Thalassospira sp. TSL5-1: one gene and its partner. The protein of the gene in region 1 interacts with the protein of each later gene in a pairwise test. Links are inferred from orthologs where the notes say so. Each region holds a gene or a part of one and is shown in the gene's direction. Other genes may lie near its edges.

Region 1 (5,600 bases):
ATAGGCCGACGCGTGACGGATCACTTCTTCCTGCTGTTTGGCAAAATAGTGATCGGCACCTTCGATAAGGCACATATCAACTTCAATACCTTTTTGCGCATTCAGCTTGTCGCCCAGCTTGGTCACGGAATTGACTGGGATGTTTTCATCGCGTTTTCCGTGAATCAGGATGCCCGACGACGGGCAGGGGGCAAGGAAGGTGAAATCATAATCGCTGGCCGGTGCGGCAACCGAGATGAAACCGTCAATTTCCGGGCGGCGCATCAAAAGCTGCATGCCAATCCAGGCACCAAAGGAATATCCGGCAACCCAGGTTGACCGGGAATTGGTGTTATACGTTTGCATCCAGTCCAGCGCCGACGCCGCATCCGACAATTCGCCGATGCCGTGGTCATAAACGCCCTGCGAGCGGCCAACACCGCGGAAATTGAACCGCATGACCGAATAGCCGCGATCCTTAAACATGTTAAACATGTTAAAGCACAGCTTGTTGTTCATTGTCCCGCCCTGCTGGGGGTGCGGGTGTAGGATAAGGGCGATGGGCGAATCGTCAGCACCGTTATGATGATAACGTCCGTCTAGGCGCCCTTCGGGGCCGTTAAAAATGACCTCAGGCATGGATCAGACAGCTCCTGTCCGCAAGTGGGTGTGCAGTAGGAAGAATATACCCGAGTAGTTTTGTGAGGTTTTTTGTTCTGCTGCCATAAATTGCTTGGGGCAAATACTTGACCACGTTACTCGGTTATCCTATATTTCGGTCAACCGGACAGCCAAAACGATACGTGTTGCGTAAAACGCGGCGCAGTTTCGATGCGGCCGGTTGCCGGGAATCGAAGCTACTTATTACACAGGGGACAGCCCCATGTTCAAGATAATTCGCCAGGAAATAGACGCGATGATCGCGCGTGATCCCGCGGCACGTTCCCGCTGGGAGGTCGTGTTAAGCTATCCGGCGTTTCATGCGATCATGGGATATCGCTGCACGAACTGGCTGTGGAAGCGCGGTTTCCGGATAACAGCACGGTTTTTTTCGCAGATTATGCGCTGGCTGACCGGGATCGAAATTCATCCGGGTGCCACGATTGGTAAACGCTTTTTTATCGATCACGGCATGGGTGTTGTGATTGGTGAAACCGCCGAAATCGGCGATGACGTGACCCTGTATCAGGGTGTTACGCTGGGCGGGACAGCGCCAAGTGTTGATAGTGACGGGCAGCGCGGCCTTAAACGCCACCCGACACTGGAAGATGGCGTGATCGTTGGTTCCGGGGCGCAAATTCTGGGGCCCTTTACGGTGCGCAAGAATGCCCGGATCGGTGGTAATGCCGTCGTTCTGGCGGAGGTTCCCGAAGGGGCAACCGTGGTGGGTATTCCGGCGAAGATTGTTCGCCGTGAAAAAGATGACCGGTTTTGTGCCTATGGTACACCGGTGGGCGATCTGCCGGACCCGGTGGCGCGCGCCCTTGATGAACTTTCGCGCGAAGTTCAGGGATTGCGCCAGCGCGTGGTGGAACTTGAAAGCGAGCATAAGCAAGAGGACGGTTATGTCCCTGCTTCAACCCCGGAAAAGCCACGGATTGTGGCTGCTTCGGAATAGGGCTCATCGTCTGTTCGAAAGCCGTTTTGCGGCAAATTGAAATCGAAAGCCTGGACATTGTTTGATAATGCGATGCACAGGCAGGAGGACACGCTGTGAAGTTAAGTACGAAAGGCCGCTATGCGGTGATGGCAATGGTGGATCTGGCAGATAGTGGCCGGGAACGCCCCGTTGCTCTTGCCGACATTGCCGAGCGTCAGGAAATTTCGCTGTCCTATCTGGAACAACTGTTTGGCAAGCTGCGCAAGGGCGGGTTGGTCCGTTCGGTGCGTGGGCCGGGTGGCGGTTACATGCTGGCGCGTTCCGCGCAGGAAACCCGTATTGCCGATGTTATTTTGGCGGTGGACGAACCCATTCGTGCAACGCGGTGCAAGTCTGGTTCGCCAAAGGGCTGCAAGGCGGACAAGGGCCGCTGCCTGACCCATGAATTGTGGGAAGAATTGGGCAACCAGATTTATCTTTATCTTTCCTCGGTCAGCCTGGCCGACGTGGTGGATCGCAAGATTGCCGGTGTCGGCCGGATGTTCGATAGCCGGACCACCCAAATTCACGAGCCGCAGGTGGCCGCGCAATAAGGTGGTCGCCCCGGTTTAAGGGCAATGGCATTTTGGTTTAACACCGTAACGTAAAGACAGCATACGACGTGATGAAAAAGCAGGTTTACCTTGATTACAACGCAAGCGCGCCGATGATTGCCGCCGCAAAGGATGCAGTGGTGGCAGCCCTTGACGTTGCGGGAAACCCGTCATCCGTGCATGGGGCCGGGCGGGAGGCCCGCAAGATTATTGATCATGCGCGGCGCAGTGTTGCCGACATGGTTGGCGGCGACGCCGAACGCATCATTTTTACCAGTGGCGGCACCGAAGCCAACAATTTGGCGCTGAATGGCCTGGAAGATGTTGTGGTCCTGACCAGTGCGGTTGAACATCCCGCCGTGATCGAAGCGCGGCACGATGCCCGGCGCATTCCGGTGGATGGCAACGGGGTCATTGACCTGAACGCTTTGGAAGACATGTTAAGGGCATGTCAGGAAGCTGGCGAAAAGGTGCTGGTGTCGGTGATGCTGGCGAATAATGAAACCGGCGTTATCCAGCCTGTGGCAAAGGCTGCCCTGTTGGCCCGCGAATATGGTGCCAAAATCCATTGTGATGCGGTGCAGGCCATCGGCCGGATGCCGGTGGATATGGGCCAGTTGCTGGTTGATATGGTGTCTGTTTCCGCGCACAAATTTGGCGGCCCCAAAGGGGTTGGTGCCCTGGCAATTGCGCCTGGCGTGATGCTGGTGCCGCAAATTCGCGGTGGCGGGCAGGAAAAATACCGCCGGGGCGGGACGGAAAATGTGGCTGGTATTGCGGGCCTGGGTGCCGCTGCCCTGCAGGTCCAAAACCGTTATGCTGCTGCTGATGAGATCAAGGCCAAACGGGACCGTTTGGAAAACGAAATTCTGGTACATGCGCCAGAAGTGGTGATTGCGGGCCGAAATGCCGAACGCCTTGGCAATACAACTTGCCTGATCCTGCCTGGCATGCCCGGTGAAACCCAGGTAATGGCAATGGATTTGGCCGGTGTGGCAATCAGTTCGGGGTCTGCCTGTTCGTCAGGCAAGGTTCGTGAAAGCCACGTCTTGAAGGAAATGGGTGTTGCAGAACCGGGCTCGGCCATTCGGGTCAGTCTAGGGCCTGAAACAACTAACGAAGAGATCGATCTGTTTATCCGTGTTTGGAGCCGGATGCGGGACAATGCAGAGCGCAAGAAACTTGCGCGTAATGCAGCCTGAGAAAATGAGTGAGGATGCCTTAAAATGAACGAGCTTAAAGCAAAGCCGATCTATCTGGACTATCAGGCGACAACGCCGACCGACCCGCGTGTCGTTGATGCAATGCTGCCTTATTTCTATGAGAAATTCGGTAATGCCCACTCGCGGAACCATTCGTTCGGCTGGGAAGCCGAAGACGCGATCGAGCTTGCCCGTGGGCAGGTTGCCTCGATTATCGGTGCATCATCCAAGGAAATTATTTTTACCTCGGGTGCGACGGAATCCAACAACCTGGCGCTTAAGGGCGTGATGAAGTTTTACGGCAAGAAAAAGCCGCATCTCATCACCACCGTAACGGAACACAAATGCGTTCTCGACAGTGCCCGCCATCTGGAACAGGAAGGGTATAAAGTTACCTATCTTCCGGTTCAGCAGAATGGCCTGGTTGACCTTGAGCAACTGAAAGAAGCGATTACCGATGAAACGGCCCTGGTTTCGATCATGGCGGTTCACAATGAAATCGGTGTGATCCAGCCGCTGAAGGAAATTGGTGAAATTTGCCGCGAACGCGGTGTGTTCTTCCATTGTGATGCCGCCCAGGCGGTTGGCAAAATTCCGCTGGATGTCAACGATATGAAAATCGACCTGATGTCGATTTCGGGTCACAAGATTTATGGCCCTAAAGGCGTTGGCGCCCTGTTTGTCCGCCGTCGTCCGCGGGTGCGTGTTGTTGCCCAGATCACCGGTGGTGGTCAGGAACGCGGCATGCGTTCGGGCACGTTGCCGACCCCGCTGATCGTGGGCCTTGGCAAGGCATGTGACATTGCCCAGAACGAAATGGCCGAAGAAAACGCCCGCATTATGGAACTGCGTAATTATACGCTGAACCGTTTCCGCGAACGTCTGGCCGACATTTACCTAAATGGCGACGAGGAAAACCGCGTCGCTGGCAACCTCAATATCTCTTTTGCCTATGTCGAGGGTGAAAGCCTTCTGATGGGCATCAAGAATATTGCGGTATCGTCGGGTTCCGCCTGCACCTCTGCGTCGCTGGAGCCGTCCTATGTGCTGCGTGCCCTAGGTGTTGACGAAGAACTGGCCCACACCTCGCTTCGTATCGGCATTGGTCGCTTTACCACCCGCGAAGAACTTGACCAGGCTGTTGATGCGATCTGCAACGAAGTGGAACGCCTGCGTGAAATGAGCCCGCTTTGGGAAATGGCGCAGGAAGGCATCGACATAAAATCTATCGAGTGGGCCGAGCATTAATCGCCTGGCGTACTATATTAAAATCAAGAGAGACACAGGACTTCTAGGAGGGTTCTAAAAATGGCTTACAGTGAAAAACTCATCGATCATTACGAAAACCCGCGCAATGTTGGTTCGTTTGACAAAAACGAATCTTCGGTTGGTACCGGCCTTGTTGGCGCTCCGGCTTGCGGCGACGTGATGAAATTGCAGATCAAGGTTTCGGCAGAAGGCATCATTGAAGATGCGAAATTCAAAACCTTTGGCTGTGGTTCCGCGATTGCGTCAAGCTCGCTGATCACCGAATGGGTCAAGGGCAAGACGATTGCCGAAGCCGGTGCGATCAAGAACTCGCAGATTGCCGAAGAACTGGCATTGCCGCCGGTTAAAATTCACTGCTCGATCCTTGCGGAAGACGCGATCAAGGCCGCGATCAGTGATTACAATACCAAAAACGGCAAAGCCGAGGTTGAAGCGGCTGAATAAGCCGCTTTACCAACCAGCTGACGATCTGGAGACAAGGAGACCAGGATGGCATTACCGGCCCCTATCAATGTAACACCCAGTGCGCTTGATCATATCAAGGCATTGCTGGCAAGCCGCGGCAAACCGTCTGCGGGTATCCGTTTGGGTGTGCGCAGCAAGGGTTGTTCGGGTCTGTCATACACGCTGGAATACGCCGATGATGAAAGCGGGTTCGACGAAGTCGTACAGCTTGATGACGGCGTGAAGCTGATGATCGACCCCAAGGCAATCATGTTTGTGCTGGGTACCGAAATGGATTATTCGGTCGATAAAATGGAAGAAGGTTTCGTCTTTCGTAATCCCAACGAAAAAGGGCGTTGCGGTTGTGGGGAATCCTTCCACGTTTAATGTCGCCGGGTTTCCGGCCCTGATCTGGAGGATGGCCCCGGTGCTTGCGCCGGGGCCATCCCTTGATAGCCGCAAATTTACAGTCGGTTCACAGTCGGCATTTGCAACCCGGGAAAAAGGCCACCC
Region 2 (3,436 bases), on another replicon or contig:
GATTTGAAGGTTTTGGATCATGGCCGGGATTTGCCCCTGCCCGCTTATGCCACGGCACAGGCGGCAGCGGTGGATTTGCTTGCCGCCATTGATGCCGATGTGGTGATTGCGCCGGGCAAGCGCGCCATGATCGAAACAGGCATTGCCATTGCCCTGCCCGCCGGATTTGAAGCCCAGGTGCGCCCGCGTTCGGGGCTGGCGGCGAAAAATGGTGTCACGGTGTTAAACAGCCCCGGCACGATTGATGCGGATTATCGCGGCGAGATCAAAGTTATTTTGATCAATTTTGGTGACGGGGATTTTCGCATCGAACGGGGCATGCGCATTGCGCAAATGGTGATTGCGCCCGTGACCCAGGTTGGATGGAATGTGGTGGCGGACCTTGATGCCACCGAACGCGGAGAAGGTGGTTTTGGGTCAACAGGTGTGGCCTGACCCAAAACCCGAATGAATGTTCAGCGCAGATCTCGTGGCTGCGAGGACAGGCATAATCGAGGGAGCAAACGAGAAACGATGCTTAAACTTTCAAAAAAGATGCTGTTTGCCATCGAAGCTGTGGTGGACATTGCCTATAACGCGGCAGGTGAACCGGTCCAGAGCCGGGATATTACCGCCCGGCAGGGGATTCCCAAACGCTATTTGGAACAGACCCTGCAACAGCTTGTACGGGCCGATATTTTGACCGGTGTGCGCGGGCCGCGCGGGGGCTATCGGTTGGCACGGGAACGGCGCCGTATTACCCTTGCCGATATTGTTGCGGTGATTCGCTCGATGGAAACATCGGAAGATCCGATCGAGGATCCGGCAGGATCGCCGCTGGGCAAGGAAGTGGTGCGACCCTTGTGGCGGGAGCTTCAGGATACGATGATGAAGCAGCTGGAACATATTACGGTCGAAGATTTGTGTAACCGTGCCCGTGATGCCGGTTTGCGCAGCGGGATCGAGGAATCGCCGGATTTTATCATCTGATTTTTCGATCAGGTCGCTTGTGGTACGGCTTTATACCACAGAACAATTTCGCAATTTGCATGGATTGCACATTGGCAAATGGCGACGCAGTGCCGAAGAAATGTAAATATTCCTTGTGGACTCTTTGACTTGGGGTAAACTTGGATTAAATACAGATACAATATGTGTTGATTTGTAATACACACAAAAATGCGAGGAAATCATGACTGAGTTTCGCGGCAAGATTTATGAAAGCATCATCGATACCATTGGGGCCACACCGCTGGTGCGCCTGTCGCGTATTGCCGATGCCGAAGGGGCCAAGGCAGAGATTCTTGGCAAGCTGGAATTTTTCAATCCGCTGGCATCGGTCAAGGATCGCATTGGTCTGGCGATGATCGAGGCTGCTGAAAAAGACGGCCGCATTAAACCAGGTGCGACCCTGGTTGAGCCGACCTCGGGCAATACCGGTATTGCGCTGGCATTTGTTGCGGCGGCCAAGGGATATAAGCTGATCCTGACCATGCCCGAAAGCATGTCGCTGGAACGGCGCAAGATGCTGATGCTTTTGGGTGCGGAAATTGACCTGACCCCGGCGGCCAAAGGCATGAAGGGGGCGGTTGCCCGTGCGGAAGAACTGACCCAGGAAATTGACGGCGCCATCATGCTCCAGCAATTTGATAACCCCGCCAACCCGGAAATCCATCGCAATACCACCGCACAGGAAATCCTTAAGGATACCGACGGTAAGGTTGATATCTTTGTTGCCGGTGTAGGCACGGGCGGTACGCTCAGCGGTGTTGCCAGCGTGCTGAAGGAAAAAAATCCTGACGTGCAGATTATTGCCGTTGAACCCGAAGACAGCCCGGTGATTTCGGGTGGTGCACCGGGACCGCATAAAATTCAGGGTATTGGTGCCGGGTTTATTCCGGGCAATCTTGATACCAAACTGATCGACAAGGTCATGACGATTGGCAATGAAACCGCGTTCTCGACGGCTCGCAAGCTGGCCGCCCTTGAAGGCGTTCCGACCGGGATTTCGTCGGGTGCGGCGGTGGCTGCCGCCATCGAACTGGGCCAGATGCCGGAAAATGAAGGCAAACGGATTGTCGTGATCATTCCGTCCTTTGCGGAACGGTATCTTTCGACCCCGCTGTTTGAAGGGCTTTGAGCCATTTTCTGGCTTATATAATTAACTGAGAAAAGGCCCGGAGACTTGAGATTTTCCGGGCCTTTTTCGTTCTATTGTGGTTGTTCGGGAAACAGGCCTGGCATCCACTTTCCGGCAAGGGTTGCCGGGAATGCAAGGCGAAATGGTGCTTTCGCGTTTTCGCTGGTCAGCACATTTTGCTGTTGTAAGGCCGAGGTAACGCGCCGTGCCTGACGCTCGACAACATCAAGTAAGCCAGGAATATCACTACGTGGTAACTCCCCGCGATACAGAATTGCATCCAGGATAACATCAGATTTTGTTGGGAGTGCATTTGCGGTTATTTCTGCACGGACCCATGATAAAATTCGTTCCCGCAGCCGGTTGGGTTCCACAAGTGTGCGCATGAATTTTACCTGGTCAATGGCTGTTTGCATGAAGAATTCGGTAAAATTGATCAATGCGTTCTGACTTAATTGGCCACGACCATCAAGATCACCCTGTCGTATCTTGTCGCAATTGGCCAGGTGCCGTTTATATTCAGCTTCCTGTCGGGCAAGACCGCGCGCCACCGACCATATTGCTCCCGTATCAAGGCTTTCAAGCAACATGGCATGGGTCATCAATCTTGTCACACGACCATTGCCGTCCAAAAATGGGTGAATCCATAAAAGGCGATGGTGGGCTGCTGCTGCGGCGAGAATTTTGTTTGTAAGGTTTAATTTGCCATAAGCGTTGGCAAAACGCTCCAGGAAGCGTGGGATTGCACCGGGACTGACGGGAACATGCCGTCCAACCTGCACATCCCTATCCCGAAAAGCGCCGGGCACCACAGATACTTCTTTTCCGGTTTGTGGGTCGGTCGTTGAAAGCAGGTCATCGGGTAGTAATTCGCAAAATCGTTCGTGTATTTCGATTAAGCCATCAACGCTGGAGGCGCGTCCTACAAGACCTCCATCATCGATCCATTTTTGTACCGTGATATGTGCTTTTGCTTCCAACTGCAAATCTCGTTTACGGGCATCTGTACTGTAGTCGTCTTGTAGTGCGCGTTCAATATCAACAGGGTGGGTGTTGTGACCTTCGATCAGATTGCTGTAATAGCAGTTCATTGATCGCACCAGATTGGCCAGCGATGATACAATGCTTTGTGGCAGGCTACTTTTGAAGGCTGCTGATTCTGCGGTGAGCTCCATCGCCAGATCAATCAGGTTTTCCCGACGTTTTGCACTTTCGGAAACAAGCATTGGTTCCATTAAATCAACAGCTTCACCACGATCTTCTGCCATCTGAATGTCCGCTTTTATGACCGGTAAAAAATTATATTTTTCTCCTTAT

The links.
Region 2: the proteins of cysE (region 1) and cysK interact in binary tests that used the Escherichia coli proteins (3 or more experiments, as listed by UniProt). The link is inferred for Thalassospira sp. TSL5-1 from one-to-one orthologs.

The regions. Positions count from the first base shown.
Region 1 is NZ_KV880639.1:71,885-77,484, reverse strand. Bases 10-2,729 are described here. They hold cysE (serine O-acetyltransferase), read left to right. Parts: upstream 10-862; coding sequence 863-1,597; downstream 1,598-2,729. Other genes in these bases: LF95_RS17250 (cysteine desulfurase family protein), read left to right, coding at 2,244-2,729; LF95_RS17255 (Rrf2 family transcriptional regulator), read left to right, coding at 1,693-2,172; LF95_RS17265 (alpha/beta hydrolase), read right to left, coding at 10-618. Outside these bases: more of LF95_RS17265, read right to left, coding at 1-9; more of LF95_RS17250, read left to right, coding at 2,730-3,374; LF95_RS17245 (IscS subfamily cysteine desulfurase), read left to right, coding at 3,399-4,622; Fe-S cluster assembly scaffold IscU, read left to right, coding at 4,683-5,087; LF95_RS17235 (HesB/IscA family protein), read left to right, coding at 5,133-5,474.
Region 2 is NZ_KV880638.1:132,531-135,966, reverse strand. What follows is about bases 340-3,145. They hold cysK (cysteine synthase A), read left to right. Parts: upstream 340-1,171; coding sequence 1,172-2,119; downstream 2,120-3,145. Other genes in these bases: LF95_RS10100 (Fic family protein), read right to left, coding at 2,191-3,145; LF95_RS10110 (RrF2 family transcriptional regulator), read left to right, coding at 514-969; dut (dUTP diphosphatase), read left to right, coding at 340-435. In the rest of the region: more of dut, read left to right, coding at 1-339; more of LF95_RS10100, read right to left, coding at 3,146-3,387.